DNA from 2 places in the Rhizobium sp. PP-F2F-G48 genome. Region 2 is predicted to be linked to the other one. Evidence: predicted binding sites of a transcription regulator. Region 2 holds the regulator's gene; the other holds the start of a gene.
What was found. Region 2 encodes HrcA, which represses chaperone genes, less so after heat shock. Its sites were predicted from a motif close to GTTAGCACTCNCNNNNNGNGAGTGCTAAC; they were not measured.
Positions count from the first base shown of each region.

Region 1: the regulator HrcA is predicted to act here: its motif matches at 3,628-3,656, upstream of groES (co-chaperone GroES).

Region 1 is NZ_SLVH01000003.1:257,574-273,499, forward strand. It holds gene C8J36_RS09100 (DUF1902 domain-containing protein) at 1-85, shown strand, start outside; gene C8J36_RS09105 (bifunctional riboflavin kinase/FAD synthetase) at 134-1,114, opposite strand; gene C8J36_RS09110 (TIGR01459 family HAD-type hydrolase) at 1,116-1,964, opposite strand; gene chrA (chromate efflux transporter) at 2,089-3,381, opposite strand; gene groES (co-chaperone GroES) at 3,709-4,005, shown strand; gene groL (chaperonin GroEL) at 4,085-5,722, shown strand; gene C8J36_RS09130 (hypothetical protein) at 5,860-6,444, shown strand; gene C8J36_RS09135 (DUF3072 domain-containing protein) at 6,512-6,733, shown strand; gene C8J36_RS09140 (FAD-dependent oxidoreductase) at 6,741-7,991, opposite strand; gene C8J36_RS09145 (glutathione binding-like protein) at 8,075-8,782, opposite strand; gene C8J36_RS09150 (deaminase) at 8,916-9,431, opposite strand; gene hisG (ATP phosphoribosyltransferase) at 9,453-10,154, opposite strand; gene C8J36_RS09160 (ATP phosphoribosyltransferase regulatory subunit) at 10,151-11,284, opposite strand; gene hisS (histidine--tRNA ligase) at 11,598-13,232, opposite strand; gene C8J36_RS09170 (hypothetical protein) at 13,398-13,754, shown strand; gene C8J36_RS09175 (DUF305 domain-containing protein) at 13,877-14,197, shown strand; gene C8J36_RS09180 (hypothetical protein) at 14,288-14,476, shown strand; gene C8J36_RS09185 (DNA-3-methyladenine glycosylase I) at 14,483-15,124, opposite strand; gene C8J36_RS09190 (L,D-transpeptidase) at 15,344-15,926, shown strand, end outside.
Region 2 is NZ_SLVH01000003.1:679,586-695,511, forward strand. It holds gene lptC (LPS export ABC transporter periplasmic protein LptC) at 1-190, shown strand, start outside; gene C8J36_RS11210 (LptA/OstA family protein) at 206-793, shown strand; partial or broken gene lptB (LPS export ABC transporter ATP-binding protein) at 913-1,644, shown strand; gene rpoN (RNA polymerase factor sigma-54) at 2,093-3,634, shown strand; gene raiA (ribosome-associated translation inhibitor RaiA) at 3,877-4,449, shown strand; gene ptsN (PTS IIA-like nitrogen regulatory protein PtsN) at 4,713-5,177, shown strand; gene C8J36_RS11235 (SDR family oxidoreductase) at 5,286-6,065, shown strand; gene C8J36_RS11240 (D-arabinono-1,4-lactone oxidase) at 6,077-7,327, shown strand; gene grpE (nucleotide exchange factor GrpE) at 7,430-8,065, opposite strand; gene hrcA (heat-inducible transcriptional repressor HrcA) at 8,180-9,241, opposite strand; gene rph (ribonuclease PH) at 9,446-10,162, shown strand; gene C8J36_RS11260 (VOC family protein) at 10,177-10,602, shown strand; gene rdgB (RdgB/HAM1 family non-canonical purine NTP pyrophosphatase) at 10,725-11,372, shown strand; gene hemW (radical SAM family heme chaperone HemW) at 11,378-12,553, shown strand; gene C8J36_RS11275 (aminopeptidase) at 12,608-13,861, opposite strand; gene C8J36_RS11280 (polysaccharide biosynthesis/export family protein) at 13,992-15,146, opposite strand; gene C8J36_RS11285 (capsular polysaccharide biosynthesis protein) at 15,829-15,926, shown strand, end outside.

The sequences.
Region 1 (15,926 bases), 420 kb from region 2:
CCTGCCCGAACTGGCGACGACGCCGCTGAAGGACCTGATCCCCGCGATCGTCTGGCAGGCACCGGTCCTGCCGGTCGCGGCCTGATGCCGGCTACGACGGCAAACTCTGATCGTCCGTTTGGCTGATCGCCCCCTAGAAACACAGCCCCAGATCGATCGGCCCGAGCGGCGTGACGCCCGAGAGGAGGGCGCGGGCTTCGGCGTCGTCCTGTTTCATCTGGACGATCAGCGGGTCGAGGCCGTCGAATTTCAGCTCGTCGCGCAGGTGGCCGAAGAAGGAGACCGAGGCCACTTCGCCGTAGAGATCGCCGGAGAAATCGAACAGGAAGGTTTCGAGCAGCGCTTCGCCGTCGCTGGTGACCGTGGGGCGCCGGCCGAAGCTTGCGACGGCGTCGTGTAGGGAACCGTCGGCGCGGCGGAAACGGACGGCGTAGATGCCGTTCTTCAGGCAGACGCCGGGGTCGAGACGCATGTTGGCCGTGGGATAGCCGAGCGTGCGGCCGAGCCGCTTGCCGCCGATGACCTCGGCCTCCACCGTGTAGCGATAGCCCAGCAGGGCGGCGGCCTGCGCCACGTCGCCTTCGACGAGAAGGCTGCGCACGCGGCTCGACGAGACGACGTCGGCGTTTTCGTCGCGGAAGGCATCGACCAGGGTCACGCCAAAGCCGTTGTCGGCGCCGGCCTTCATCAGGAAGGCGGGTCCGCCTTCCCGTCCCTTGCCGAAATGGAAATCGAAGCCGGTGACGACATGGCCGGCTTTCAGCCAGTCCATCAGCACGTCGCGAATGAAATCATGGGCCGACATCTGCGAAAAGCTGCGATCGAACGGATATTCGATGACGGCGGCAAAGCCCATGCCTTCGAGGATGCGCGCCTTGAGCGGCGCCGGCGTCAGGCGGAAGACGGGCTCGTCCGGCCGGAACACGGCGCGAGGGTGCGGCTCGAAGGTCAGAACGAGCGCGGGCACGCCGAGCGTGCGGGCCTCGGCCAGCGCGCGATCGAGCACCGACTGGTGACCGCGATGGACGCCGTCGAAATTTCCAATGGCGATGACGCCGCCGTGGAGAGTGGCAGGGAGAGGATTCCTGGTCTCGTTGCGGTGAAAGACTGTCATGTCACGCGAGCCGCGGCATCCACCATTTCGGCGTCGCGCCCTCCTTTTTCAGGAAGGCGGCGAGCTTCGCTTCATCGGTCTTTTCGCCGGTCATGTATTCGGCATTGTGGATGCCGGCGCCGATATAGAGCACGTCGATGCCGCTGTCCTGCGCGCCGCGAACGTCGGTCGGCATGCCGTCGCCGATGGCGATGACGCGGGCGCCGTCGAGCGCGCCGCGCACGGCCCTGGCTTCGCCGAGCGCGGCGCGATAGATCGGCTTGTGCGGCTTGCCGGCGATCCGCGCCTCGCCGCCCAGTTCCTCGTAAAGCTTGGCGATGGCGCCGGCGCAGGGGATCAGCCGCTCGCCGCGCTCGACCACGAGGTCCGGATTGGCGCAGATGAAGGGCAGGTTGCGCTTGACGAGGGCCGAGAGCGTGGCGCGGTAATCGTCGGGCGTCTCGGTCTCGTCGTCGAAGAAGCCGGCGCAGACGATGATCTCGGCATCTTCGGAGGCGACGATATCGACGCCCAGGCCCGCCAGCAGCGGAAAGTCGCGGTCGGAGCCGATGAAGTAGATCTTTTTCGGGCCGGCCGCGATCAGCGCGCGGGTGACGTCGCCGGAGGTGACGATGCGGTCATAGGCGGCATCGGGCACGCCAAGGCCGCGGATCTGGACAATGACGCCGGGATGAGGGCGCGGCGAATTGGTGACGAGCACCACGGTCAGGCCGCGACTGCGGGCGTCCGTCAGGGCTTCGCAGGCCGAGCGAAAGGCCGCGACGCCATTGTGGAGCACGCCCCAGACGTCGCATAGCACCACGTCATAGCGGTTTGCGATGTCGCGAAAGCTGTTGATGCGAACGGCCATGCAGGCTTCCCATTGAGACTTCTGTCGGCTGACATCGCAAGGACGTCACCAAAAGACAAGCCTAAACGCGGCAATCGCCTCTCTTATCCGCCGCATTCCTGCGGAAATACCCTCTTCTGCCGCCTCACAGCAGCGAGACGAGCAAGCCACCGGCAGCGCAGACGCTCAGCGTGGCGACCACGCCCAGGCGCGCGACGAACAGCAGGCCGGCCGCCAGAAGTGCGAGAAGGGCCGCCCGGGGATCGAAGGAGGCAAGGTCGGGCACGGACAGGACCAGGGGTCCGAGCCGGACCGGCTGCACGCGCGCAAACAGCACATGCAAAGCGAACCAGACCGCGAGGTTGAGGATGACGCCCACCACGGCCGCCGAGATCGCCGCCATGGCCGCGACCGCCATCCGGTTGCCGCGCAGCCGCTCGACCGAGGGGGCGCCGAGAAAGATGAGGGCAAAGCAGGGCACGAAGGTGACCCAGGTGGCGACCAGTCCGCCGATGAGACCGGAGACCACGGGATCGAGGCCTATGGGCGGCACGCGGAAGGCGGCCATGAAACCGACGAAGGTGAGCACCAGCACCAGCGGCCCCGGCGTGGTTTCCGCCAGCGCCAGGCCGTCCAGCATTTCGCCCGGACGCAGCCAGTGATGCGTTTCCACCGCCTGCTGGGCGACATAGGCAAGCACCGCATAGGCCCCGCCGAAGGTGACGACGGCCATTTTGGAAAAGAAGATGTGGAGGGCGGCAAAGACGCTGTCTTCACCCCAGAGAAGAACGATGAGACCGAGCGGCGCGACCCAGAGCCCGGCCCAGACGGCGACGAGCGCCAGCGTCTGCGGCCAGGTGCGGGCCGGGCCTGCCACGTCTCCCATTGATGCATTCGCCGCCTGGCGACCGGCCGTGAGGAGACCGAACAGGCCGGCCGCGAGAATGACCAGCGGGAACGGCACGGAGAAGACGAACAGACAGACGAAGGCGAGCGTCGCGATCACGCGCGCCACGGTCGTCTTCAGTGCCCTTCGGGCCAGACGCAGCAGGGCTTCGACAACGATCGCGAGGACCGCGGCTTTCAGGCCGAAGAAGACGGCCGAGAGCATGCCCGTCTGGTGGTAGAGCGCGTAGAGCGTCGAAAGGCCGAGGAGAACGCAAAGGCCGGGCAGCACGAAGAAGAGGCCGGCCACGAGGCCGCCGCGCGTGCCGTGCAGCAGCCAGCCGATATAGATGGCGAGCTGCTGCGCCTCCGGGCCCGGCAGCAGCATGCAATAGTTCAGGGCATGCAGGAAACGGTCCTCATCCACCCAGCGCCGGGTCTCCACCACCTCGCGGTGCATCAGGGCAATCTGCCCGGCGGGGCCGCCGAAACTGAGGAAGCCGATGCGCGCCCAGACACGCGCGGCTTCTGCGAAAGCGGGGCGAATGGCCACCTCCCGCTCTGTGGAAACATCGTTTTGACCATCCCGGGACGGGCCGAACTTCCGGGCTGTCGCATTCGTGCCGTGTTGATCGTTCATGTTGCCCCAGCGATTCCCGATCCGCGCGCCGACCGTTGCGTGCGACGCGCATCCGGCCCCATGTCGCGCACCGTCCCTACGACGGTCTCATGACAGGCTGCCGACAGAAACGACGGCCTCAACCTTGACTCCGGCAGAAACCACCCTTATCTCAGCCTTGCTAGCACTCGACATACCGGAGTGCTAACAGATCGATGGATCCCGAGAGATCCCAGCGTCATTTGATCGAGGGAAAAGACAATGACAAGCACTACATTCCGCCCCCTGCACGACCGCGTCGTCGTCCGTCGCGTCGAATCCGAAGCCAAGACCAAGGGCGGCATCATCATTCCCGACACCGCCAAGGAAAAGCCGCAGGAAGGCGAAATCGTCGCCGTCGGCTCCGGCGCGCGTGACGATAGCGGCAAGGTCGTTCCTTTGGACGTCAAGGCCGGCGACCGCATCCTGTTCGGCAAGTGGTCGGGCACGGAAGTCAAGCTTAACGGCGAAGACCTGCTGATCATGAAGGAATCCGACATCATGGGCGTTATCGCCTGATATCGGCCCTGCCTCCGGCAGTTTCTTCGTACAATCCGACGACACTTAAAATTTGGGCTTTTGCCCGGGAGTTTTCAAAATGGCAGCTAAAGAAGTAAAATTCGGCCGCACCGCGCGCGAAAAGATGCTGCGCGGCGTCGATGTCCTCGCTGATGCCGTCAAGGTCACGCTGGGCCCCAAGGGCCGCAACGTCGTCATCGACAAGTCCTTCGGCGCACCGCGCATCACCAAGGACGGCGTTTCCGTCGCCAAGGAAATCGAACTGGAAGACAAGTTCGAGAACATGGGCGCACAGCTCGTTCGCGAAGTCGCATCCAAGACCAACGACATCGCCGGTGACGGCACCACGACCGCAACCGTTCTGGCCCAGGCGATCGTTCGCGAAGGCAACAAGGCCGTTGCAGCCGGCATGAACCCGATGGACCTGAAGCGCGGCATCGACCTCGCCGTTCTCGCCGTCGTCAAGGACCTGCAGGCCAAGGCAAAGCCGATCTCCACGTCGGAAGAAGTCGCACAGGTCGGCACGATCTCGGCAAACGGCGACAAGCAGGTCGGCGCCGATATCGCCGAAGCCATGCAGAAGGTCGGCAACGAGGGTGTCATCACCGTCGAGGAAGCCAAAACCGCGGAAACCGAACTCGAAGTCGTCGAAGGCATGCAGTTCGACCGCGGCTACCTCAGCCCCTACTTCGTGACCAACCCGGAAAAGATGCTGGCCGAGCTTGAGGACGTCTACGTTCTCCTGCACGAAAAGAAGCTTTCGAACCTGCAGGCCATGCTTCCGGTTCTCGAAGCCGTCGTCCAGACCGGCAAGCCGCTCCTGATCATCGCTGAAGACGTCGAAGGCGAAGCTCTTGCAACGCTCGTCGTCAACAAGCTGCGTGGCGGCCTCAAGATCGCTGCCGTCAAGGCTCCGGGCTTCGGCGACCGCCGCAAGGCCATGCTGGAAGACATCGCCGTCCTGACGGGTGGCACGGTCATCTCCGAAGACATCGGCATCAAGCTCGAGAACGTCACGCTCGAAATGCTCGGCCGTACCAAGAAGGTCTCGATCTCCAAGGAGAACACGACCATCGTCGACGGTGCCGGCGCCAAGAACGAGATCGAAGGCCGCGTTGCCCAGATCAAGGCGCAGATCGAAGAGACCTCTTCGGATTACGACCGCGAAAAGCTTCAGGAACGTCTGGCCAAGCTCGCCGGTGGCGTTGCCGTCATCCGCGTCGGCGGCTCGACGGAAATCGAAGTCAAGGAACGCAAGGACCGCATCGACGACGCGCTGAACGCAACGCGTGCAGCCGTTCAGGAAGGCATCGTCCCCGGCGGCGGCGTCGCCCTGCTGCGTTGCTCGGCTGTTCTCAACGTCAAGGGCGAGAATGCCGACCAGGACGCCGGCGTTGCCATCGTTCGTCGCGCGCTCCAGTCGCTCGTTCGCCAGATCGCCGACAATGCCGGTGACGAAGCCTCGATCGTGGTCGGCAAGATCCTCGAGAAGAACGACGACAACTACGGCTACAACGCCCAGACGTCCGAATATGGCGACATGATCGCCATGGGCATCGTCGACCCGGTCAAGGTCGTGCGCACGGCGCTGCAGAACGCAGCCTCGGTCGCCTCGCTCCTGATCACCACCGAAGCCATGATCGCCGAGCTCCCCAAGAAGGACGCCCAGATGGGCGGCGGCATGCCCGACATGGGCGGCATGGGCGGCATGATGTAATCCATCCGGAAACGGATCGATGGAATGAGGGGCGGTCCGCGAGGGCCGCCCTTTTTTCGTCGATGGGTATTCGGCTTTCGCTTCTTTTGCTAATATTCGCTACCCCATCGACCCGCGCGCGCCATCGAAAGGTTGCCATGATGCCGATGCCATCCGGACTGTTCATCGCCGGCACGTCTCATGTCGGAAAGTCGTCTCTCGCGGCGCGGCTCGGGGGCAGCCTCGGCTGGACGGTCATCTCGACCGACGATCTCGGGCGTCACCCCGGGCGACCCTGGCCGGAGGTGAAGCCTCAGGTCGCGGAGTTCTACACCGGTCTCTCGCCCGAGACCGCCCACTGGTTCCTGAAGGTCCATCACGAGAACATGTGGCCGCGCCTGCTTCAGGCCATCGAATGGCAGGAGACCCTGGAGGAGCCTTTCATCCTGGAAGGTGCCGCCCTTCGGCCGGACTATCTCTCGACGCTCGACCTTGCCCGGTACAGGATCGTCTTCCTGCAGGCGCCCGATGCCGTCTTGCGACAGCGTGTGGAAACCGCCTCCGATTACGACCACGCAACGTCCGAACGCAAGCACCTCATCGATCGCTTCATCGAACGATCGATTCTGGACAATCATGCCTTGAGCGCCGGTTTCGACGCACTCGGCGTGCCGGCGACGGACGCGGACGCATCGACCATCGACGCCCTGGCAGCCGACATAACCGCGCGTCTCCGGCAATAGCTGTCGCCCGGCGGAACCTCCTCCCCGCGTGAACGTTTAGCGAACAGAACGTTCACAGGAGCAGTCCATGTCCGACAAGACCATTGCCAACGACACATCTTCCAACACTGAGAAAAACCCCGACGATTGGGTCAGCGGCGACGAGCCGATGACGGGAGCGCAGCGGTCCTATCTGCAGACGCTGTCGGAGCAGGCACACCAGCCGGACCAGTTTGCCGAGGACATCACCAAGGCGGAGGCGTCCAAGCGGATCGACGCGCTGCGCGGCAAGCTCGATCTCGGCGAATAAGACAGGATCAGGCGACGAGAAGTGCCTTGAGGTCGGTGGCGGGGTTTTCGATGGCGGCCTTGTCCGGCGTCGCCCCCATCTCGATCAGTTTCTTCCCCACGACATACGCTTTGGCATCGTTGATCGCATCCACCGCGATCAGCCTGCCCTGGCGGTAATACCACACGGAAGCGCTGCCCGGCCTTTGCCCGGCGCGCGTGATCGTTTCGTCATGCCCGAGGCCGAAGCCGGCGATCTGCAGCTTGACGTCGTATTGATCCGACCAGAACCAGGGCTTTGGATGATACGGCGTCGGCGTGCCCCCGATGGTCGCGGCAATCGCTTCCGCCTGATCCACCGCGTTCTGCACCGATTCCAGGCGGATCAGCATGTCGGCAAAGGGCAACACGGCGCAATCGCCCATCGCGAAGACCGAGGGGTCGCTCGAGCGGCCGTGGATATCCACGATAACGCCGTTTGCCGTCTCGATACCGGCGTCGTGGGCGATGCGATCGTTGGCGGACACGCCGATGCCGACGATGACGAGATCGACGTCGATGGTCGTGCCGTCCGAAAGTTCGGCACCGACGACGCGGCCGTCTTTTTCCACGAGATGCGTCAGACCGGTGCCCTCCCGCAGATCCACGCCGCGAGAGAGGTGCAGCGCGCGCAAAATGTCCGACGTTGCCGAGGCCGCGACGCGCTGGACGATGCGGTCGGCCATTTCGATCAGCGTGACCTCGAGCCCCAGCGTGCGGGCGACGGCCGCCGCCTCCAGCCCGATATAGCCGCCGCCGATGATCAGCACGCGACGGCCGGGGCGCATCGCCTCGGCCAGCCGGTCGGCATCGCCGAAATCGCGCAGGGTGAAGACGCCATCAAGCGCGCCGCCGACGCTGTCGGCCAGATGCCGTGGCGTGGCGCCGGTCGCAAGCGCCAGCGTGTGGTAGGAAAGCCTCGTGCCGTCGCTCAGGATCACGGATTTCGCCGCGCGGTCGATGGCGGTCACGCGGGTGGCGAGCCGGAGGTCGATCGCCTGCTCGGCATACCAGCTTTCCGGCCGATATTGCAGGCGGTCGAGCGTCATCTCACGAAGCAGATATTTCTTCGACAGCGGCGGGCGCTGATAGGGCAGGCTCGGCTCGTCCGAAATCAGCGTGATCGGACGGCTATCCTTCAGCGCCCGAAGCCGCGCGATCAGCGCGAAGGCCGCCTGCCCGCCGCCGACCACGACGAGCCGGTCGTCCTGCACTCCGATCCCGCCTAGCTCTTCCGCCACGCCGTCCTCCCTTCGCATCGTTCCGCCCGTGACCTATCCCGTCACGAGCGGGAGCGTCAATGCAGGAGAGAAAGCGCTTCTGATCAATCCCGCTTGGGGATCTCCATGCCCTTCTGGACGGCCGGGCGCTGCAGCGCGCGATCGACCCAGGCGACAACGTTCGGGAAGCTCGCATAGTCGAGCACCTGATCGCCGCCATAGAATTTGCGGGCGCCGTCGATCCAGGGGAAGGTCGAGATATCGGCAATGGTGTAGTCATCGCCCATCAGCCATTGGCGGCCTTCGAGGCGCGCTTCGAGCACCGACAGCAACCGCTTGGATTCGTCGCGGTAGCGCTCCATCGGATAGGAATTGTTGGCGACCTTGTCGGCGGCGAACTTGTAGAAATGACCGAACTGGCCGAACATCGGTCCGACGCCGCCCATCTGGAACATGACCCAGGCCAGCGTCTCGTAACGCCCGGCAGCAGACGTCGGGAAAAGTTTTCCGGTCTTCTCGGCGAGATAGATGAGGACGGCACCCGACTCGAACAGGCCGATCGGCTTTCCCTCGGGACCGTTCGGATCGATGATCGCGGGGATGCGGCCGTTCGGGTTCAGCGACAGGAATTCCGACGACTTCTGGTCGTTGGTGCCGAAGGAAACGAGGTGCGGCTCATAGTCCAGCCCGAGTTCTTCGAGCGCGATCGAGACCTTCACGCCATTCGGCGTCGGCAGCGAATAGAGCTGGATGGCGTCTGGACGGGTGGCGGGCCAGCGGGTGGTGATGGGGAAGGAAGAGAGATCGGCCATATGAAACGGGTTCCTTGGAAAGGGTTGCGGTTTCACATAGGTGTGATGGGGCGGGATGTCAGCGGGCGATCCGGAATATACCGCCGAGATCGATCGCGAGCCTATCCGCAGATGCCGATTTCGAGCGGACGTCTCAGCCGTGCATCGACCGCACGGCAGCCTGGAATTCCGGCGCGCCGCCCTTTTTCCAGAAGTTTTCGGACGTCGTGTCCAGAAAGGCGCGGAAGAGGCTGCGGGCATCCTCCCGGCAGGTTCCGCCGACGATCTCGATCGTGCGGGCGGCATGTCGAGATGGAGATGGATCAAGGCGAACGGCGGCGCATCCGCCATAGGCATCCTCCATGGCGAAGACCAGCCGGGAAATGGGCAGATGCAGCAATGTGCCAAAGCACATGATGCAGGGCTCGAGCGTGGTATAGAGCGCCAAACCGTCCGTTCGCGCGAAACTGCGACTGCCATCGAAGACGCGGTGGAAGAGGTTCATCTCCGCATGATGGAGCTCGCTCGACTGCATCGACTTATGCGCACGGCCGACAATCTCTTCCCCGACGCACAAGACCGCACCGACCGGAAAGATACCGATGTCCAAAGCCGCTCGCGCTTCGGCAAGCGCCTCTGCCATCATTCGCTCTTCCAGCGTCCGCATCATGACACGCTCCCCTCGCCCCGTTTAACCCCGCAAAGCCGCCTGCACCCGCTCCACGATCTCCCTGATCCGCGCGTCCCCATCATGCTCCGGCTTGCGGGCGCGGACGAGGCAGGCTTGGGAGGGCAGGATGATGCCGTCGGAGAGGATTTTGAGGTGGTTGGCCTTCAAGGTCGAGCCGGTGGAGGTGATGTCGACGATGATATCGGCGGAGCCGGAGGCCGGCGCGCCTTCTGTGGCGCCGAGGCTTTCGACGATGCGATAAAGCTGGATGCCGTGGCTGCCGGAAAAGTGCTGCTGGGTCAGGCGCCAGTATTTGGTGGCGATGGCAAGCCGGCGGCCGTGGCGGCTGCGGAACTCCGCCGCGACATCGCCGAGATCGGCCATGGTGTCGACGTCGAGCCAGATATCCGGCACGGCGACGACGACATCGGCATGGCCGAAGCCGAGGCGGGCGCAGAAGTCGACGCGCTCGTCGGCATCCGCAAGGCCCTCGCGCACGAGGTCTTCGCCCGTCACGCCGAAATCCACGGCGCCAGCGCCGATCTCGCGGGAGATCTCCGACGCCGACAGGAAAGCGATCTCGACATCGTCCATGCCCTCGACGCGACCGCGATAGGAGCGGTCGTTGCCGACGGTGGATATTTTTAGCCCGGCGCGCTCGAAGATGGCGGAGGCCTCGTCCTTCATGCGGCCCTTGGAGGGGAGCCCGATGGTGATGGTCATGCCGGCTCTCCCGATCTGCGCGTGCGCAGCGTGTCGATGCGATCGAGCCACAGCGAGAAGCCGACGGCCGGGATGTGGCTCTCGGCGCCCAGCAACGTCATCAGCCGGTCGAAGCGCCCGCCGCCGGCAAGCACCTCGCCGCCGGCGGCAGTTATTTCGAAGACCATGCCGGTGTAGTAATCGAGCGGGCGGCCGAAGGCGGCGCGGTAGGTCATGGCGGAGAGATCGGCACCGGCATTGGAGAGCGCGGCGAGACGCGCGTCGAAAGCGGCGATCGCCGGGCCGAGTTTCAGATCCGCGGCATCGGCAAAGCCGGCGAGTGCGGCGGACGCCTCGGCGAGCGGCAGGCGCAGCGTCAGGAATTCGCGCAGCAGCAGCAGGGCCGAACCGTCGAGCCGCGTCTCGGCCAGCGCGCGCTTTTCCTTCAGCCGCCGGGCGATCTCGGCCGGCGAGCGGCTGGCATTGGTGGAGTATCCGGTCTCCTCCATCCGGCTTTCGAGACGGGCGATCAGATCGTCCTCCCGGTCTGCCGACAGCAGGGCCTCGATCTCGGGATCGAGGCCGGCCACGGGCTGCGGGCGGGCCAGCCGGTCGAGCAGCGCTTCGAGATGCGCGGCGTCGCCAAAGGCGTGGATCAGCCGTTTCTGCCAGCCGACCGGCAGGCCGAGGGCGGCGACCACGGCCTCGAACACGGCCTGATCGCCGAGTGTCAGGGAAAGGTTTCGGCCTTTCAGAACGAGGCGCAGGATCTCCATTGCGTCGACAATGGCGCGCGCATCGGCACTGGCCACGTCCCGCTCCCCGAGATCCTCGATGCCGGCCTGATAGAACTCCTCCGCGCCGCCGCGGCGCTGGCGGAAGACCTCGCCGAGATAGGCATAGCGCTTCGGCGTGCCGGTGGCCGTGGCGATGTGGCGCAGGCAGACGGGAATGGTGAACTCCGGCCGTAGGCAGAGGCTCGTCCCGGTCTCGCTCGCGGTGAGAAAGATCCGCCGACGCAGGTCCTCGCCCGCCATGTCGAGAAAGGGATCGGCCGGCTGGATGACCGGCGTATGCACCCGCTCGGCCCGCCGGGCCGTGAAGGCTGCGAGAAGGTCCGGGGCGAAATCGGGCATGTCGGAGAGGGTCATGGATGTGCGGTTCCCGGGGGCGTGCGGGCGAGGTTGAAGGGCTGGAAGCGCGGTGCCGTCGTGGGGATGCTGCCCCTCATCCGCCTGCCGGCACCTTCTCCCCGCAAGCGGGGAGAAGGAAGGCCGGTGCGGGTTCCCCGCAGGCGGAGAGAAGATAGGGTGTGATAGGCGCCCTGCTTTCGAGGTGAAGAGCCGGTGTGGCTGAGCTCTTCGGCGATCATGGCGGGTGTGTGTGCCGCGTCCCCTCGCCCCGCTTGCGGGGAGAGGGTTAGGGTGAGGGGCTCTGCGGTCGAGGCGATCGGGGACACGCGGGTCAGCCTGCCGCCCGGTCGCGGTCCTGCTTCTGGGCCTCCAGCATCTCGCGGACTTTTTCGACAAGCTTGGCTTCCGGCACCGAGACCTGGGCGACGCGGGCCTCGCGCCAGGTGGCGTTGTCCTCGATCTCGCCGGAAAGGCGCTTGCCCTCGATCAGGTCCTTGATCACGACTTCCTCCTTCTCGAGCTCGTCGCCGCCCTGGATGATGGCCAGAGGCGCGCCGCGACGGTCGGCATATTTCAGCTGGTCGCCGAAATTCTTCTTGTTGCCCTGATACATTTCGGCGCGGATGCCGGCGTGACGCAGCGCCTGGGTGAAGCGCTGGTAGCGGCCGAGCGCTTCGATGTCGCGATCCATGACGCAGACGACGACCGGGGCGAGGATCTCGTCCTCCCCCAGCTTGCCGAGGTTCTTCAGCGCCGTCATCAGGCGGGAGACGCCGATGGAGAAGCCGGTGGCGGGCACGGGCTGGCCCATGAAGCGGGAGACGAGGCCATCATAACGACCGCCGCCGCCGACCGAGCCGAAGACGACGCTTTCGCCCTTTTCGTTGGGCACGGGGAAGGTCAGTTCAGCTTCGAAGACGGGACCGGTGTAGTATTCGAGGCCGCGGACCACGGAGGGGTCGATGCTAATCCTTTTTGTCCCATAGCCGCATGAATAGAAAATCTCCGCCATAGCTCGAAGTTCTTTGATTCCTTCAATCAACGTAGCGTTACGGCTATCTTGGTAGTACGGTTGCCTCGTTTCAATTTCTGCAGCCTCACTCCAGTCAGTCAACATTTGCAAGTTGCACCGAACATTATCCGTACTGTGAGCATCCAACATATCACCGGCAAGTTCTGGCGAAAAACTATCCTTCGGGGCAATACGATTGACGTTCGCAGTAGTGAACCACATTAGAGTCGATATCTGATTGACATCGAGCCCCACCCCCTTGGTAAAGTCCCCAGACTGATCCTTTCGCCCTTGCCCCAGCAAAAGTTCCACACCTTCTCGACCAAACTTATCCAGCTTGTCTAGAGCACGTAAGACGCTAAGTCGCCGATCAGCACTTTCATCATTGCCAAGACCAATAAGCTCAAGAACCCCATCGAGCACCTTTCGGTTATTGATCCGGATCTTGTATTTCTCGCGCGCAATGCCCAGCGCCTCCATCGTATCCGCCATCATCATGCACATCTCGGCATCCGCCTGGACGCCGGCGGCGCCCACCGTGTCGGCGTCGAACTGCATGAACTGGCGGAAGCGGCCGGGGCCGGGTTTTTCGTTGCGGAAGACCCAGCCGGCGCGGAAGGTGCGATAGGGCAGCTGGATCTCGTTGAAGTTCTCCGCGACATGGCGGGCGAGCGGCGCGGTGAGGTCGTAGCGCAGCGACATCCACTGGTCGTCGTCGTCCTTCAGCGAGAAGACGCCTTCGTTGGGGCGGTCGCTGTCGGGCAGGAACTTGCCGAGCGCATCGGTATATTCGAACAGCGGCGTTTCCACGGGATCGAAGCCGTAGCGCTCGTAGACCTCGCGGATTTTGGCGACCATGCCATCGACGGCGCGGATGTCGGCGGCGGAGCGATCGACGAAGCCGCGCGGCAGGCGGGCCTTGAGCTTCTGAGGCTTCTTCTTCTTGTCGTTCATGGCGTTTCGACCGTCTCGTTTGCGGTTGGAAAGTCCGTTCATTGGCTTGGCGCCTTCCCTAACCGATCACGGGCAGAGCGGCAAGGCTGGCCGGGCGGCCCGAAGACGGCGCGAAGGCAGACGAGGCGGGCTTCCCTTCGGGCAGATCCTGCTTATGTTGAGGCGATGCGCGCCTTCGTCCTCGCCCTTTCCGTGCTTTGCGCCATCCTGTCGGGATGGACCTCCGCCATGGCGCAGGCGCAGGGGCTCGCCCATGGGGACGGCATCGCCGGATCTCATGCCGTTCACGACGACGGCAACCGGCATTCGGGATCGCCCGATTGCCCGAGCGGCTGTCACGCCTCAACCAAGGGCACGCATCCCATGCTCTGTTCGGCCTGTTTCGCGCTGGAAGTCGAGGCCGGCGATATCGGCCGGCTTGCCCTGGCGCCGCAGCGCCTGCGCCCGGCCGTCGAGCTTCCGCTGATCGCCCTAACGCCGGAGCCCGCGGCGCCACCACCCAGATCCGCCCTTTCGACCTGATCGGCATATCCATCCTATCGAAAGGACAGACCATGTTTCAAAAGATGACCGTCGGCGCCGCCACGATCGCGCTTCTCTCGCTCGCGCCCGCCCTCGCCTTCGCGCAGGACGCGGCCAAACCCATGGATCACAGCCAGATGAACCATGAGGCCATGTCGGGCGACAAGACGACGCCCAAGGGCGACCAGGGGCCTTCGAGCCAGGCCTTTGCCAAGGCGAACGCCAGGATGCACGAGGGCATGGCCATCGCCTATACGGGCAAGGCCGATGTCGATTTTGCCAAGGGCATGATCGCGCATCACCAGGGCGCCATCGACATGGCGAAGGTGGAGCTGGAATTCGGCACCGATCCCGATCTTCGCGCGCTGGCGCAGGAGGTGATCGCGGCGCAGGAAACCGAGATCGCCCGGATGAAGACCTGGCTTGCCAAAAACGGCGGCTGAACGGGAACAGAGAGAGGCGTGGGGCCGGCAATGCCTGGCCCCACGCCGCGCAGCGCACCATGGGGGACGCCGCTTGAGGAGGAGACGGGAATGAAGCGTTTCAAGACGATCGCCGGCGTGCTCTGCCTGCTCGTGGGACTGATCTGGATTTTGCAGGGCGCCAATCTGATGGGTGGAAGCTTCATGACCGGCCAGACGCAGTGGCTGGTCATCGGCATCGTCGTCGCCCTTGTCGGCATCGTGCTTCTGGCAAGCGGGCGGCGGGGTCGCACGCTCTGACATCCGTTAGGGCCGGACGAAGCTGGCCCGCAGGTCCTCGATCGGCTGCCGGCAGATGCAGCCTTCGATATGGTCGTTGACGAGGCCCATGGCCTGCATGAAGGCATAGACGGTGGTCGGGCCGACGAAGGTCCAGCCGCGTTTCTTCAGGTCCTTGGAGATCCGCACCGACACCGGCGTTGTCGGGTTGGCGGCGATTTCGGCGTGGGTGACGTTTGAGGGCCGCTCGTGCAGGGCCGGCTCGAAACGCCAGAAATAGCGGGCGAGCGTGCCGAATTCGGCGCGCATGTCCTGTGCGCGGCGGGCATTGTTGATGGTCGAGACGATCTTGCCGCGATGGCGCACGATGCCGGCATCCGCGACGCAGCGGGCGATGTCCTCCTCGCCGAAATCGGCCACGGCATCGATGTCGAAGCCGGCAAAGGCGGCGCGGAAGGAGTCGCGCTTCCTGAGGATCGTCAGCCAGGACAGGCCGGACTGGAAGCCCTCAAGGCAGATCTTTTCGAACAGCCTGATATCCTCCGTCACCGGGCGGCCCCATTCCGCGTCGTGGTAGCGCAGATAATCCGGAAGATTGCCGTGCCAGGCGCAGCGGGTCTGTCCGTCCGGGCCGGCGATCAGGCCCTTGGGTGTCTCGATCTCGCTCATCGCATTCGCCCCTCTTCTGCCCGCAATCGGCACGCTTCACGCTTCGTCAACCATTTTTCGAAAGCACGCAATAACCCTACCGAAGACTTTCACAGGCGGGCCACCCGTTCTGCAATGTCCGTTTACGCTTCCTATCCCGCTCCGGTGTCAGGCTCTCCCCCACAAGCCGGATGGACCGGCCGAGCCTTCGCCGCGCGCCAGAACGAGAGCCACCCCGTCATGAAGACATTGCTGATCCTCACCACTCTCCTTTCCGTTGCCGTCACCGATATCGGCGCCGGCTTCGCGCAGGCCGCGGAGCGCTACGGCAACCGCCCGCCGGTCATCGTCAGCCCGGACCTGACGGCCCCCTGGCTGATGCAGCTCGGGGCCGCGCCCCGGACCGTGCTGGGCCGTGTGGACGAGCGGCGCGTTCTGCGCCAGCGCGCCGTCGGCGACCAGCCGCGCGTCGTCTACCGCGAACGCTCCGGGATCTTCGCGCCGCGCCAGCAGGTGATCTACCAGCGACCCGCCGTCCAGCGGGCCGCGCCGCTGGTGCGCTCCGCCGGCATGGTGGCGCCGCAGCGCCCCGTGCGGCCGATCGATCCGCAGTTCCTGCCGCAGACCGTCGCCTACGAGACCCGCGAGCGTCCCGGCACGATCGTCATCGATACCAACAGCCGCTTCCTCTATCTCGTCACCGGCAAGGGCGAGGCCCGGCGCTATGGCGTCGGCGTCGGCAAGCCGGGCTTCGAATGGGCGGGCGCGCACAAGGTGACGCGCAAGGCGGAATGGCCGACCTGGCGCCCGCCATCCGAAATGA
Region 2 (15,926 bases):
TTTCCAGGCCGCCTATCTGGATATCAATGCCGGCGAGATGCGGAGCCAGAAGCCCATCGCCATTCGGATGTCCGGTGGGTCGATTGTTGCGCAAGAGATGAGAATGACGGATAAAGGGCGGGTAATCTCCTTTGAAGGCATGGTGAAGGTCGTCGTCGAGCCGAGCACCATACGCAAGAACGCAAATTAGGACCCGGTGCAGCCCATGTCGACCCTCCCTGCCTCCCCTCTCCGCCATGCCTCCCTTCCCCGCCGCAGCCTTCCGCTCGCCGGTCTCCTCGCCTCTTCGCTCGCCTGCCTCTGCCTGACCTTCATGCCGGCCATGGCCCAGCAGAAGAGCCGGATGAGCGGCATGAAGCTCTCCAACGATCAGCCGATCCAGATCGAGAGCGACAAGCTGGAGATCAAGGATCCCGAAAGCAAGGCGATCTTCACCGGCAATGTGAAGGTGGTTCAGGGCGCAACCACGCTGCAGGCCGGCAACATGGTCGTCTACTACAAGTCCGGCGGCGGCTCGATTTCGGGCGGCAATGCCGAGATCGACCGGATCGAGGTCGACAACAAGGTCTTCCTGCAGTCGGGAACGCAGCAGGCGACGGCCGACAGCGGCCAGTTCAACATGGCGGCGCAGACACTGGTGCTCAAGGGCAAGCAGGTGGTGCTGTCGGAAGGCAAGAACGTCTTCAGCGGGTGCCAGCTCAACGTGCATATGGAAACCGGAGAGGCACAGCTGGATTCCTGCGGCGGCCGCGTCCAGATCCAGCTCGATCCGAAATCCCAGAAGACCAACTGACGCAGCCCCAGACCGTGAACATTCCTTTCAAGCGCAAGCGCGGCGCCGAGCCCGCCGTTCCGTCCTTTGCCAAGGACCTCGGCACCGCCGTATTCGACGACAGAACGCCCGAGGACAAGGCCCGGTACGACGGCACCCTGATCGCCCGGGGCCTGACCAAGAGCTATCGCGACCGCAAGGTGGTGGGTGGTGTGTCGCTCGTGGTGCGCCGCGGCGAAGCGGTGGGACTGCTCGGCCCGAACGGGGCCGGAAAGACCACGTGCTTCTACATGATCACCGGCCTCGTTCCCGTCGATGAGGGCACGATCGAGATCAACGGCAACGACGTCACATCCATGCCGATGTATCGACGGGCGCGGCTCGGCGTCGGCTACCTTCCACAGGAAGCCTCGATCTTCCGCGGACTTTCGGTCGAAGACAACATTCGCGCCGTGCTGGAGCTGCATCAACCGAAGCGCGCGGCACAGGATGCCAAGCTGAATGCGCTGCTCGACGAGTTCAACATCGCGCATCTGCGCAAGGCGGCGGCGATTTCGCTCTCGGGCGGCGAGCGGCGGCGGCTGGAAATTGCGCGCGCGCTGGCGACGGACCCGACCTTCATGCTGCTCGACGAGCCCTTTGCGGGCGTCGATCCCATTTCGGTCGCCGATATCCAGGCGCTCGTGCGCCATCTCACCTCCCGCGGCATCGGGGTGCTGATCACCGACCACAACGTTCGCGAGACGCTGGGCCTGATCGACCGCGCCTATATCATCCATGCCGGCGAGGTGCTGACGCATGGACGCGCCAACGATATCGTCAACAATCCGGACGTACGCCGCCTCTATCTCGGCGACAATTTCAGCCTGTAGACCCCAGAGAGCGGCGAGACGACGGTCCTGGTCATATGGCACAGGATCGTCCGCCGCATCGCCCTTGACGCATCCTTTGGATTGCGCGACGCTCGATCCTGACGTTGCCGGCGCACCCCGTGCGACATCCGCATACCGGTACGCCCCGGTCGTCGCGGGGAGACGGACAAAGCACGTCCCTGCCGCTGGCGACGGCACCCAAGCTTCGTATGCGGCAATCTTATCAATTTTATTACAGCCGCTTGACCAAACCTCCGTAATAAGCAATTTTCGGGCCAGTTGACGAAGTCAGGCGAGATTTCGCGTCGAGGCGAAGATCGTGCCGGACATCCGGAGCGTTGCGCGTCATCTTCACGATCTCGACTTTGCTCCATGCTTTAAGCTGATGCAGAGGTCGCCGTGCCGCTTCCGGTCCGCGCGATGTCTGACGTAGGGGAGTTTTGCGTTCATGGCACTTTCGGCCAGCCTGTATCTGCGCCAGTCCCAAAGCCTGGCCATGACGCCGCAGCTGATGCAGTCGATCCAGCTGCTGCAGATGACGCATTTCGAACTGACCCAGTTCATCGAGCAGGAGGTCGAGAAGAACCCGCTTCTCGAATTCGTGTCCGAAGCCGAACAGCCGAGCGACAGCGCCCGCGACGACACGTCGCCGGACCATCGCGACTCGGAAGATTTTTCCGGACTGACCGATGTCTATGACGGCACGACGCGCGACGACGCGCTGCGCATGAGCGAGACGCTCGACGCCAATTTCGAAAACGTCTTCCCGGATGACACGGCACCGCAAAGGGCCGATGCGCCGGAACTGCTCAGCCAGTGGAAATCCATGTCCGGCGGGGGCGACGGGGAGACGAGCGACGGCTACGACCTCGAGGACTTCGTCGCCAACCGGCTGACCTTGCGCGACGTGCTGAACGAGCAGCTGTTCCTCAGCATCCACGGCGCCCGCGACCGGATGATCGCCCAGACATTGATCGACCAGCTCGACGATGCAGGCTATCTGCATGCGGACACGGCCGAGATCGCCGAGCGGCTCGGCTGCACGGCGCCCGACGTCGAAGCCGTGCTCGGCACGCTGCAGCGCTTCGATCCGCCCGGTGTCTTCGCCCGCAGCCTCAGCGAATGTCTGGCGATCCAGCTGCGCCAGAAGAACCGGCTGGACCCGGCCATGTCGGCCCTGATCGGCAATCTCGAACTGCTGGCGCGACGGGATTTCGCGACATTGAAGAAGCTCTGCGGCGTCGATGAGGAGGACCTGATCGATATGCTCGGCGAGATCCGCAAGCTCGATCCGAAACCCGGCACGAGCTTCGAGATGACGCCCTGCGAGGCGATCGTGCCGGATATCGTCGTTCGCGCCGCGCCCGACGGCACCTGGGCGGTGGAGCTGAACCCGGAAACGCTGCCGCGCGTGCTCGTCAACCAGGTCTACTACACGACGGTGGCGCGGCATGCGCCCAAGAACAGCGGCGACCATGCCTTCCTGTCGGAGTGCCTGCAGACGGCCAACTGGCTGACGCGAAGCCTCGACCAGCGCGCCAAGACCATCATGAAGGTGGCGACCGAGATCGTTCGCCAGCAGGATGCCTTCCTCGTCAACGGCGTCGATCACCTGCGTCCGCTCAATCTCAAGACCATCGCCGATGCGATCAAGATGCATGAGTCGACGGTCAGCCGCGTCACCTCGAACAAATATATGATGACGCCGCGCGGCCTGTTCGAGCTGAAGTATTTTTTCACCGTGTCGATCGGCTCGGCGGAGGGCGGCGACGGCCATTCGGCAGAGTCGGTTCGCCACCGCATCCGCAACATGATCGTGCTGGAAAGCCCGGAGGCCGTGCTGTCGGACGACGACATCGTGGAGATCCTGAAGACGGGCGGCGTCGAGCTCGCGCGCCGGACGGTCGCAAAATATCGTGAAGCGATGAATATCCCTTCCTCAGTGCAGCGGCGGCGCGAAAAGCGCGCCATGGCAAAGGTTTCCGCCTAGAGGCCGGACGGGAACCGCGTGCAGTGCAGCACGGAAACACGCGCAGGCTGTTCAGCATTCATTGACATTTTTTAGCGGCAAGCTTATAGGGCGCGCCGACAGTCATGATTGATAGGCTTCTTTTCCCCCTCTCCCGGACATCGTCGATCACGCGCAAAGTGAAAACGGCTGCGTGAAAGGCTTGGAGGTGGAAGGCGCTTGGAATAAACTGGGTGCGCAAATCATGAAAGAGAGGAAACTCCATGAGTGTGCGTGTATCCGGTAAACATATGGAAATCGGCGAGAGCTTTCGTCTTCGTATCGAGGACCAGATCGCTCAGGCGGTCACCAAGTATTTTGACGGAGGGTATTCGAGCCAGGTCACGGTGGTGAAGTCGGGACCGCGTTTCAGCGCGGACTGCATGATCCATCTGGACACGGGCGCCACGTTGCATGCGAACGGCGAGGCCACAGAGCCGCAAGCCGCATTCGACGCGGCATCGGAACGGATCGCAAAGCGCATTCGGCGTTACAAGCGCAGGCTGAAGGACCACCATAACGGCAGCGGGCATGCAGGCCTGGAAGTCGCCTACACGGTCATGGACTCCGTGCCGGATGAAGAGGACGAACTGCCGGAGGATTACGCACCGACGATCGTTGCGGAAAGCTCCAAGCAGATCCGGACCATGTCGGTGGCGAATGCCGTCATGGCCCTCGATATGACGGACAATCCGGTGCTGATGTTCCGCAACCCCGGCAACGAGGAACTGAACATCGTCTATCGCCGGACGGACGGAAATATCGGCTGGATCGACACGGCCAGCATGAAGAACTGACGAAGATGGACGGAGCGCCATGTTCGGATCGTCACGACGAGGCGGTCCGGGCCGGCGTATGAGACAGACACGGACCTGACGGAACCCTTCGTTCCGCAGTGTCTGATCAAGAGAAGCGAGGCGGCGCGCGACAAGCGGCCGCCTCGTTGATAGACGGTGGTCGTCGGGCGCGGGGATGAAGCCTGGCGAGCATCGAGGGAAATAGGCCGCAGAGCCGGCACGTCGTGCCGTCCGACGCGGCCCTGTCAACAAGGTACAAAAAAATGGCTTTGGCAGGTCTGCTGCAGCAAGATGCGATCTTTCCGACCCTTCGGGTGCAGTCCAAGAAGCAATTGCTTCAGGAACTGGCCATCAAGGCTTCCAAGCTGACCGGCCTGCCCGAGCGTGAGATCTTCGACGTCATCCTGCAGCGGGAGCGCCTGGGCTCGACGGGCGTCGGCAACGGCATCGCCATCCCGCACGGCAAGCTGCCCGGCGTGACCGCCATCGTCGGCATTTTCGCGCGGCTGGAAACGCCCGTGGATTTCGAGGCGCTCGACGACCAACCCGTCGATCTCGTGTTCCTGTTGCTCGCGCCGGAAGGGGCCGGTGCCGACCACCTCAAGGCCCTCTCCCGCATCGCCCGCGTGCTGCGCGATCCCGACATGGTCGCCCGCCTGCGCGGCACCGAGTCGGCCTCGGCGATCTATACCTTTCTCAGCGACGACCAGACCTCCAACGCGGCTTGACGCGCCACGCCGTTCGACCGGATCTTTTCCGCCTGCCTCCCAAGTTGATATCGACAGAACCCGGCGCCCGGTGAATACTCCCGCTCAGCAAACGGGAGATGAGACGGCATGGCAGGAACAGGTTCGGGACGATTGGCGGGCAAGATCGCCCTGATCAGCGGCGGTGCCGGCGGCTGCGGCCTTGCCGCGTCGGAACTCTTCGCCCAGGAAGGCGCGAAGGTCGGCATCGTCGATCTGCCGTCGAGCCGGGGCGAAGAGGTTGCCGCCGGCATTCGCGCCGCCGGCGGCGAAGCAGTGTTCGCGCCTGCGGACGTGTCCGTCTCGGCCGAGGTGACCGCTGCCGTCGAAACCTTGCAATCGGCGTTCGGGCCCATCACCGTTCTGTTCAATCATGCCGGCATTCTCGCCGTCGGGCCGTTTCTCGAAACGGATGAGGACGAATGGGACCGGCTGATGGCCGTCAACGTCCGCTCCATGTTCCTGATGACCAAGGCGGTTCTGCCGGGCATGATCGCGGCGGGCGGCGGCAGCATCGTCTCGACCTCCTCGATTTCGGCCGTCGCCGCGACGCCGATGGAGGTGCTTTACGACACGACGAAAGGCGCCTGCCACATGTTCGCCCGCGCCATAGCGGTGGAATTCCGCGATCGTAACATCCGCTCCAACGCCGTCTGCCCGGGTTTCATCGCGACCGACCATGGCAAGCGCGAACTGGTGGGCCTGGCCAAGTACGGCATCGACGTCTCGGACGCGGCCATCGCCGCGCAGCAGGGGCGTCTCTGCGAACCGATCGAAGTGGCGCGCGCGGCCCTGTTTCTGGCCAGCGACGAGGCGAGCTTCATCAACGGCACCCATCTGTTTGTGGATAATGGCTTTACGGCCGTGTGAAAGGAACCGTCATGGACAGCAGGACTTCGCGACAGGCCGGCGGCCTCTGGCGCAACTGGGTGGGAAACCAGGCCTGCATCGTGCGGGCCCGGGGTGCGCCCGGCAGCGAGGCGGAGCTGGCAGAGATGGTGCATGCGGCAACCGCCGAAGGCATGGCGGTTCGCTGCGCCGGCTCCGGGCATTCCTTCACGCCTGTGGCCCTCACCAGTGGCCTGCACCTGACGCTGTCGGGCATGCAGGGCGTGACGGGCATCGACCGCGAGCGCAAGCGCGTCTCCGTCGCGGCGGGAACGACCATCAATGCGCTCGGCAAGGTGCTGAAGGAAAACGGCCTCTCGCTGATCAACCAGGGCGATATCGACAGTCAGGCGCTGGCCGGCGCCTTGACCACGGGGACGCATGGCACGGGCGCGACGCTCGGCAACATGGCGTCGCAAATCGTCGGAATGCGGATCGTCCAGCCGGACGGGAGCATCCTGATCGCGGATGAAAGCAATCCGGACCTCCTGAACGCCGCACGGGTTTCGATCGGCATGCTGGGCGTGATCTCGGAGATCACCCTGCAGGCGATGGACAGCTACCGCCTGCACGAGACGCTCTGGCGCTGCAGCTTTGACGAATGCATGGAGCAACACGACGAACTTGCGGCCAGGCATCGTCACTTCGGGTTCTTCTGGTGCCCGGTTCCGGAAAGCCGGCACTGCTACTGCCTGCCGGACACCGCCTCGGTCTCCACGAGCACGAGCCTTTCCGATGTGTGCGAGATGAAGATCATCGACATCACGGACGCAGACCCGATGGAAGCGGGATTCGAAAAGATCGCCTATTCCTCGGAGATCTACCCGATCGAATATGTGCCGAATTTCCACGAGCTGGAATATGCGGTCCCCGTGCGATACGGCAAGGAGGCTTGCCGGGCGGTGCGCGAGCTCATGCTCACCAAGCATCCGACCTGCATCTACCCGATCGAATACCGGTTCACGGCCGGCGATCCCGGCTGGATCAGCCCATTCTTCGAGCAGGATTCGATCACCCTCTCGGTGTCCGGGCAGCCGGGAACCGACTACTGGTCCTATCTATCGGATGTCGACGCGATCCTGCGGGCGTTCGGCTCGCGGCCGCATTGGGGAAAGCTGCATTTCCTGACCGGCGACGACGTGACGGCCCTTTACCCCCGCGCCGGGGACTTCCGCGCCCTGCGGGAGAAGCTCGATCCCGGCGGGTCCTTTCTCAACGACCATCTGCGGCAACTCTTCGGGTAGTCCGCTCGAAAGAGGACCTGCGTCACGCGGAGCGCGTTGTCTCAAAAAAAGGGCCGGGAAGAGAGTTCCCTCTTCCCGGCCCTCGGTTCTTCATCGAAGCCTTTAGCTGGCCGAGGCTTCGCCTTCGACCGCCGCCGTCTTCGGCCCGCCCTTGGCAACGCCGACCATGGCGGGGCGCAGCACGCGTTCGCCGATCGTGAAGCCGGCCTGGACGACCTGGACGACCGTGTTGTGCGGCACGTCGGGATTGGGAACTTCGAACATGGCCTGGTGGAAGTTCGGGTCGAACTTCTGCCCTTCCGGCTCGAGCTTGCGGACGCCATGCCGCTCCAGCGCCGAGAGCATGGAGCGTTCGGTCAACTCGACGCCTTCGATCAGCGTGCTGAGGCCCGCATCGGCCCCGGCCCGCACGTCGGCGGGAATGGCATCGAGCGCGCGGCGAAGATTGTCGGATACGGCGAGCATGTCGCGTGCAAAGCCTGCGACGGAATAGGACTTGGCGTCCTTGACCTCGCGCTCCGTGCGGCGGCGCAGATTGTCCATGTCGGCGGCCAGACGAAGGTAGCGATCCCGGAAGTCGGCCGCCTCGGCGCGGGCGGCCTCCAGTTCGACGGATTCGGCCTGCGTCGCCTCGTCGGCGTCCTCAAACATGTCTTGCACATCTGCCTCGGCCGGCGTGACGATTTCTTCCGCCGGCTTACTGGCTTCGGCACCGTGTTTGGTCGTTTCGTCGGTCATGACGTCTCCGCATTCAGGATCGTTTCGGGATTTGATGCCGATATCGAGGTTCGGGCGCCAAAAATCAAGGGTTGTCGCGCCCGACGGCCCGCTGCCGGGCATCATCTGTTCTGGCTAACGTGAAAGGCGCGACATGAGCTGGGCCGTATAATCCACCATCGGCACGATCCGCGCGTAGTTCAGCCGCGTCGGGCCGATGACGCCGACCGCGCCGATGATCCGGTCGTCTCCATCCCTGTAGGGCGCAACGATGAGGGACGAGCCGGACAGCGAGAACAGCTTGTTCTCCGAGCCGATGAAAATCCGTACGCCCGGCCCGGTTTCCGCCAGGCTCAGCAGTTCGATCATGCTGTCCTTCTTCTCCAGATCATCGAACAGCATGCGAAGCCGGTCGATGTCCTCGGCGCCGGCCAGACCTTCGAGAAGATTGGCGCGCCCGCGAACGATCAGCTGGGTCGGGTTCTTGTCTTCGGCATCGCCGCCGGACCAGCTGGCAATGCCACGCTCGACCAGATCCTGGGAGAGAACGTCAAGTTCCGTGCGCACGGTTTCCTTGACCTTCTGCAGCTGTCCGCGAACCTCCGCGAGCGTCTGGCCCGCCAGATGCGCGTTCAGAAAATTCGCCGCCTCGGTCAACTGCGAACTCGTGACGCCTGCCGGAAGCTCGATGATGCGGTTCTCAACCTGATCGTGCTCGCCGACCAGCACCGCCAAAGCCTTGGTGGGGGCGAGGCGCATGAATTCGACATGCTTGAGGACCGGATCGTTCTTCGCCGTGATGACCAGGCCGGCGCCCCGCGACATGCCGGAGAGGACCTGGCTTGCCTCGTTGAACAATTGCTCGACCGGCCGGTCGCGATCGCCCCGCCGGACCTGCCTGTCGATGGAGGCCCGGTCTTCGGCCGAGAGATTGCCGACCTGCATGAAGGCATCCACGAAAAACCGCAGCCCGATCTGCGTCGGCAGGCGGCCGGCGCTGACATGGGGAGAATAGATGAGGCCGAGATCTTCCAGATCGCTCATGACATTGCGGACCGAAGCCGGCGACAGCGACATCGGCAGGAGCCGCGACAGACTGCGGGACCCAAGCGGCTCGCCGCTGTCGAGATAGCTTTCGACGATGCGGCGAAACACCTCGCCGGAGCGCTCGTCGAGGGCCGAGAGCCTGTCGCGCATTGCCGATGTCAGCGCCGCCTTGTCAGCAGATCGTTCGTTCTGTGCCATGCTCGAAATATAGTGAGAGGCCGGGCGATCGACAAAGGGAAAATTGACGTACCGGGCCTGCGACGCGTCATTGACGGGCCTATTTCGCTCCTCGGCTTTCCTTTGCGCGGCAACATAGGCTAGAAGGCACGCAAGTTTCAGACCAAGGAGTCCAAGATGCGGCCGTCCGGCAGAAAAACAGATCAGATGCGCAAGGTCACCTTCGAGCGCAACGTGTCCAAGCATGCCGAAGGCTCCTGCCTGGTCAAGTTCGGCGATACGCATGTGCTGTGCACGGCGAGCCTTGAAGAAAAGACCCCGCCATGGCTGCGCAACAGCGGCAAGGGCTGGGTGACGGCGGAATACGGCATGCTGCCGCGGGCGACCGGCGACCGCATGAAGCGCGAGGCTGCGACCGGCAAACAGAGCGGCCGCACGCAGGAAATCCAGCGCCTCATCGGCCGTTCGCTGCGCTCGGTCGTCGATCTGCAGGCGCTCGGCGAACGCCAGATCTCGCTTGATTGCGATGTGATCCAGGCCGATGGCGGCACCCGCACGGCGTCGATCACCGGCGCCTGGATCGCGCTGCACGACTGCCTGAAGTGGATGGAAGCGCGCAACATGACGAAAGTCGAGCGCGTGCTGAAAGACCATGTGGCCGCGATTTCGTGCGGCATCTTTGCCGATCAGGCCGTGATCGATCTGGACTACCTCGAGGACAGCGCGGCCGAGACGGATGCCAATTTCGTCATGACCGGCTCCGGCGGCATCGTCGAGATCCAGGGCACGGCCGAAGGCAAGCCCTTCTCCGAAGCCGAATTCGCAAGCCTCATGGGCCTTGCCAAGAACGGCATCTCGGAGCTCGTGACCCTGCAGAAGCAGATCATCGCCTAAAGCGGGAGACGGAGATGGTCAGGGCGACGGCGACACTCGAAGGCATTCTGGAAACGGCGCTCTACGCGTCGGATCTGGACGCGGCCGATCGCTTCTACGGCGACGTGCTCGGACTGGAGCGCATTGCCCGGCTCGATGACCGCCATCTCTTCTTTCGATGCGGACAGGGCGTGCTGCTGATCTTCAACCCGACAGAGACCCTGAAGCCTGCCGCCGACGCGGCATTGCCGGTTCCGACCCACGGGACGACGGGCCCGGGCCATGCCTGCTTTCGCGTGTCGGCCGACAATCTCGCTCTCCTGCGAGACAGGCTCGCGGCGGCCGGCGTGATGATCGAAAGTGAGATCACCTGGCCGAACGGCTCGCGATCCTTCTATTTTCGCGATCCGGCCGGCAACAGCCTGGAATGCGCCGAACCGGGACTCTGGCCCATCGATTGAACCGTTCGCCTCGACACCCTGCCGGGTCATCCGATTGCGTTTGCGCGATCGGATGACCGGTTTTACCGACCCACGTCTCCGCGGCGTCTCAACGCCCTCCGGTTTACCTTTCGAGACCCATCATGACACGCACGCTTGACGACAAGACCCTCATCGTCGCCAGCCACAATGCCGGCAAGATCCGTGAAATTCGCGATCTGATCAGCCCGCTCGGCTTTTCCGCCAAATCCGCGGCCGACCTCAATTTCATCGAGCCGGACGAAACGGGCACGACCTTCGAGGAAAATGCGACCATCAAGGCATTGGCCTCTGCGCGCGCCTCCGGCCTGCCGGCGCTGTCCGACGATTCCGGACTGGTGGTGGATGCGCTGAACGGCGATCCCGGCGTCTACACCGCGAACTGGGCGGAAACGGCCGACGGGACGCGCGACTTCGCCATGGCCATGCACAAGGTGGAGACGGCCCTGCAGGAGGCCGGCGCAACGACTTCAGCGGCACGCTCCGCGCGCTTCATCTCCGTGCTCTGCCTGGCCTGGCCGGACGGGCATGTGAAGCTGTTTCGCGGCGAAGTGGAAGGCACCGTCGTCTGGCCGCCGCGCGGCAGCCAGGGCTTCGGCTACGATCCGGTCTTTCAGCCGGAGGGCCATGAGCGCACCTTCGGCGAAATGAGCGCGGACGAAAAGCACGGCTGGAAGCCCGGCGACGCCCATGCTCTTTCCCATCGCGCCCGCGCCTTCAAGGTGTTCGCTGAGACCTGCCTCGGCGCCTGACGGATATGGCTGACTTCTCCTTCATCGGCGACAAGACCGATCCCGGCTTCGGCGTCTACGTGCATTGGCCGTTCTGCGCGGCCAAGTGCCCCTATTGCGACTTCAACAGCCATGTCCGCCACCAGGGCGTCGATCAGGCCCGCTATGTCGCGGCCTTCCTGAAGGAGATGGAGGAAGCGCGCCGCCTGTCGGGCCCGCGCACCGTGACCAGCATCTTTCTTGGCGGCGGCACGCCTTCGCTGATGGATCCGGCGACGGTGGATGCCATCATGAACGGCATTTCGCGCTTCTGGCATGTTCCGGACGGCATCGAGATTACGCTGGAGGCCAACCCGTCGAGCGTGGAAGCAACGCGCTTCCGTGGCTATCGCTCGGCCGGCGTCAATCGCGTGTCCCTCGGCGTGCAGGCGCTGAACGACCGTGACCTGAAATTCCTCGGACGCCTTCACAATGTGGAGGACGCGCTGAAGGCGATCGGGCTTGCGCGCGACATCTTTCCGCGCATGTCGTTCGACCTGATCTATGCACGGCCGAACCAGACCGTCGAGAACTGGGAAGCGGAGCTTAAGCAGGCCGTATCCTACGCCGTCGACCACCTGTCGCTCTATCAGTTGACCATCGAGGAAGGCACACCCTTCTTCGGCCTGCACAAGGCGGGCAAGCTGATCGTTCCCGATGGCGACCAGTCGGCGCTTCTCTACGAGGCGACGCAGGACATCACGGCCTCGATCGGCATGCCGGCCTATGAAGTGTCCAACCATGCGGCCCCGGGAGCCGAAAGCCGCCACAACCTGACCTACTGGCGCTATGGCGACTATGCCGGTATCGGCCCCGGCGCCCATGGACGCCTGACGATCGGCCGCGAAAAGCTGGCGACGGCGACCGAGCGCAAGCCCGAGACCTGGCTCGACCTCGTCGAGGCCAATGGCCACGGGATGATCGACCAGGAGGTGCTCGGCTACGACGAACAGTCCGACGAGCTGCTGCTGATGGGGCTGCGTCTGAAGGAGGGCATCGACCTCGTGCGCTGGGAGGCCCTGTCCGGCCGCGCGCCCGATCCGGAAAAGGAACGCTTCCTGATCGAGCACGGCTTTATCGAGCGGATCGGCAATTCCCGTCTGCGCTGCACCCCCTCCGGCATGCTGATCCTCGATGCCGTCGTCGCGGATCTCGCCTGCTGAACACCAGGGTTTCTGGATGTGGGGTGACCGGCCTTCAGGCCGGTCACGGGAAGATCAGGCCCATTCGCCGCCGCGCATGACGGGCACGCTCGTCCCATCCTCGCGAAGGCCGTCAATATCGACCTTGTCGGACCCGATCATCCAGTCGATGTGGATGAGGCTGGCGTTGCCGCCCTGCGCGGCGATCTGTTCCTGACTGAGCGACGCGCCATCGAGGAAGCACTTCGAATAGCACTGGCCGAGCGCGATGTGGCACGACGCATTCTCGTCGAACAGCGTGTTGTAGAACAGGACGCCGCTGGCCGAGATCGGCGAGGAGTGCGGAACGAGGGCCACCTCCCCCAGGCGCCGAGCGCCTTCGTCCGTATCCAGGACCTTGTTCAACACAGCTTCACCCTTCGACGCCTTGGCCTCGACGATCCGCCCGCCTTCGAAACGAACCTGAATGTCATCGATCAGTGTTCCCTGATGCGACAGCGGCTTCGTGCTGGAAACATGGCCTTCCACGCGCAGCGCATGCGGCGTGGTGAAGACTTCTTCCGTCGGGATGTTCGGATTGCAGGTGATCCCGTTCTTCGCCGTCGAGGCGCCGCCGTGCCATTCGTGGCCATCGGCAAGACCCACGGTCAGATCGGTTCCCGGACCTGTGAAATGGAGCGCCGAGAAGCGCTCGCCGTTCAGCCAGGTCGACCGCTTGCGCAGGTTGGCATTGTGCTCCTTCCAGGCCGCAACCGGATCCTCGACATCGACGCGGGACGCCGCGAAGATCGCGTTGGCCAGCTTCTCCACGGCCACGTCTTCCGCGTCTCCCGGAAACATCTGTCGGGCCCAGGACGGATTGGGATAGGAGACGATGTTCCAGTTGATATCGAAGTTCGAAATCTTCTCCAGCGCCGGCTTATAGGCCATCGACATGGCCTTGTTCGCCCGCGCGACCTTGGCCGGATCCTGGGATGCGAGCAGCATGGGATTGTCGCCGGAGATCGCAAGACGCGCCGCATTGCCCGCATAGGCCTTCGCCATGCCCTCATAGAGCCAGTTGCTGGCCCGATCGAAGCTCTCGTCCGGCGCGTGCTCGTAACGCGCCAGCGTGCTTTCCTCGTCGGAATAGAACGTCGTCACCAGACCGGCACCGGCGAGATAGGCATGCTTGGTGATGAGCCGCACCAAGGGCAACGCCGCGATCGGCGATGTGATCACCAGATCCTGTCCCCGTTCGAGCCCAAGACCGATCCTGACCGCCACTTCGGCCAGCTTCTCAAGTTTGCGGGCATCGATCGGCGGCGTGTGGGGTGTAGCTACTGGCATGTCGAACATCTTTCTCCAGGGAAACGAGGTTCGACGTTAGGATAGGATGCGGGCTATTTGAAGGGAAAACGACAGAGCGCCGGCCCTCCGCGAGCCGACGTCCACGACGCGATGAGGCAACGTCCGTCTTTTACCGGAAGGTGTTGACCGCTCGTCCGACGGTCGCCGCCTGTGCGACCGGCGCCGTTGTCGAGCTTACCAGCGTTGCGAACTTGCGCACCTCTGCCAGCGACGAATTGGCGATGAAGATCAGGTCGCGGTTCTGCAGGCTGAAGCTTTTCAGCAGGAAGAAGCCGTTCGGGTCCTTCAGGTCGATCTGGTAGATGACGTTGGTCGTCGGACCGGCCGATGCGACCCTGCCCGGCACCAGGCGCTGGACGAGCGCCGTCGGTTCCGTGCGATAGATGAAGACGCCGCGTGCATTGGCGCGATCGTCGTTCAGACCGCCGACCTTTGCCAGTGCTTGGTTGAGGAACAGCTGCGACTCGTCGAACTGGATGGACGCATTGCTCGTCGCCGCTCCGAACACGGTGAAGCTCCGCGGCTGGCGGATAAGCGCGATCACGTCGTCCGACTGCACATAGATGTTTTCCGACGGATCCGAGATCAGCCGTTCCATCGGAATGGTTTCCGTGCGCTGACCGCGCGTGATCTGGACGGAGAGCTGGTGGGACTCGATGCGGGGGCCGCCGGCCATGGCGATGACGTCGAGCAGCTTTTCGCCGCGCGGAGACAGGGCGATGCGGCCGCTGCTGGCCACTTCACCCGTGACCGTGACGGTGTTGGATACATTCTTGACGACGCTGACCAGAACCTGCGGCTGGATGGCGATACGTGCCAGCGCATTCTCGATCGCGGCCTTGACCTGCTGCGGCGTGCGATTGGCAGCCTGCACAGTGCCGGCGTAAGGCACGGAGATCGTTCCGGATTCCGAGACCGGCTGTTCCGGTATCTCCGTTCCACCCTTGACGGAGCCGCCTGAGAAAAGGCCGTCGGGCGACGCTTCCCAGATGGACACGACGACCGTGTCGCCGACACCGATGATGGACGAGCTGCGCTTGCGCGCATTGCCGAGCTTGGCGGCAAGCTGCGTTTCCATGCCGCTGGAAAGAAGCGAGATGATGCCGGGGGTGACGGGGATCACCGTGTAGGGAGAATAGCTTTCCTTGGCTTCTTCGAGAATCTCGGCGGAGCTTGGTCCGGAACTCGGCATGACCGTGCAGGACGTCGTGGTCAGACAAATAACAGCCAGCGACACACTGGTAAACTTGGTCAAGAACGGCATGGGCACCCTCAAGCGCGGATCCTTCACGAGAAGTTGATCCACTCCCCCGAAATAGCGGTGTTGTTTTGGTTATCTCAACACCAACTCGTAAACAATGACTTCAAGGCCGTACCAAGGAAAAACAAACAGGCCACTGCAAAAAGAGCACAGTGCCTGAGGTCGGACGCAGCCGGATCGTCCTCCGGACGGATCGGCGCGGAATCCTTTGATTTCAAGGCCTTGCCAAGCGTGCACGCCTTGGATGGCGCATCTTCGACAGCGTTCGGTTCCTTCCCGTTTCGATCGAGAAAGCCGATGAAACCGGCTTTGCTCCTTGGTTCCGGCCGTGGCTGACGATGGCCAGCATGGGCTTACCATCGGCGCCCTGGCGACGTCGAGCCTGCCATCATCGACCGTCTATCGACCGCCGGACGGCAGGTTTGCAGCCTGGTCGAGGCCGCTCGGCAGCCAGACGCACGTTCCGTTGTAAGTTTCAGCTATGACCAAACCGTGAAGATGGAGGGATAGCGCGGCGGAACGTCCCAAATTCGAACACGTCACGCTCCCGCCTTTGCAAGGCCATTCTGCTGTTTCCCGGGATCGCGCGTTCCGATAGGGTCTTTTCAACGACCGCCGGGAGGGAGACGCATCCGCGTCCGGAATGAAACGACCGCATGACCAACGAGCCGCTGATCGACCCGACATGACGTCCACATTGACCTACGCATTTCATATGCACGCCTGGAAGCGTGATGTGCTGCGCCGCTATTTTCCGGAGAGAACGTTCGTCTTCGTCCCTTT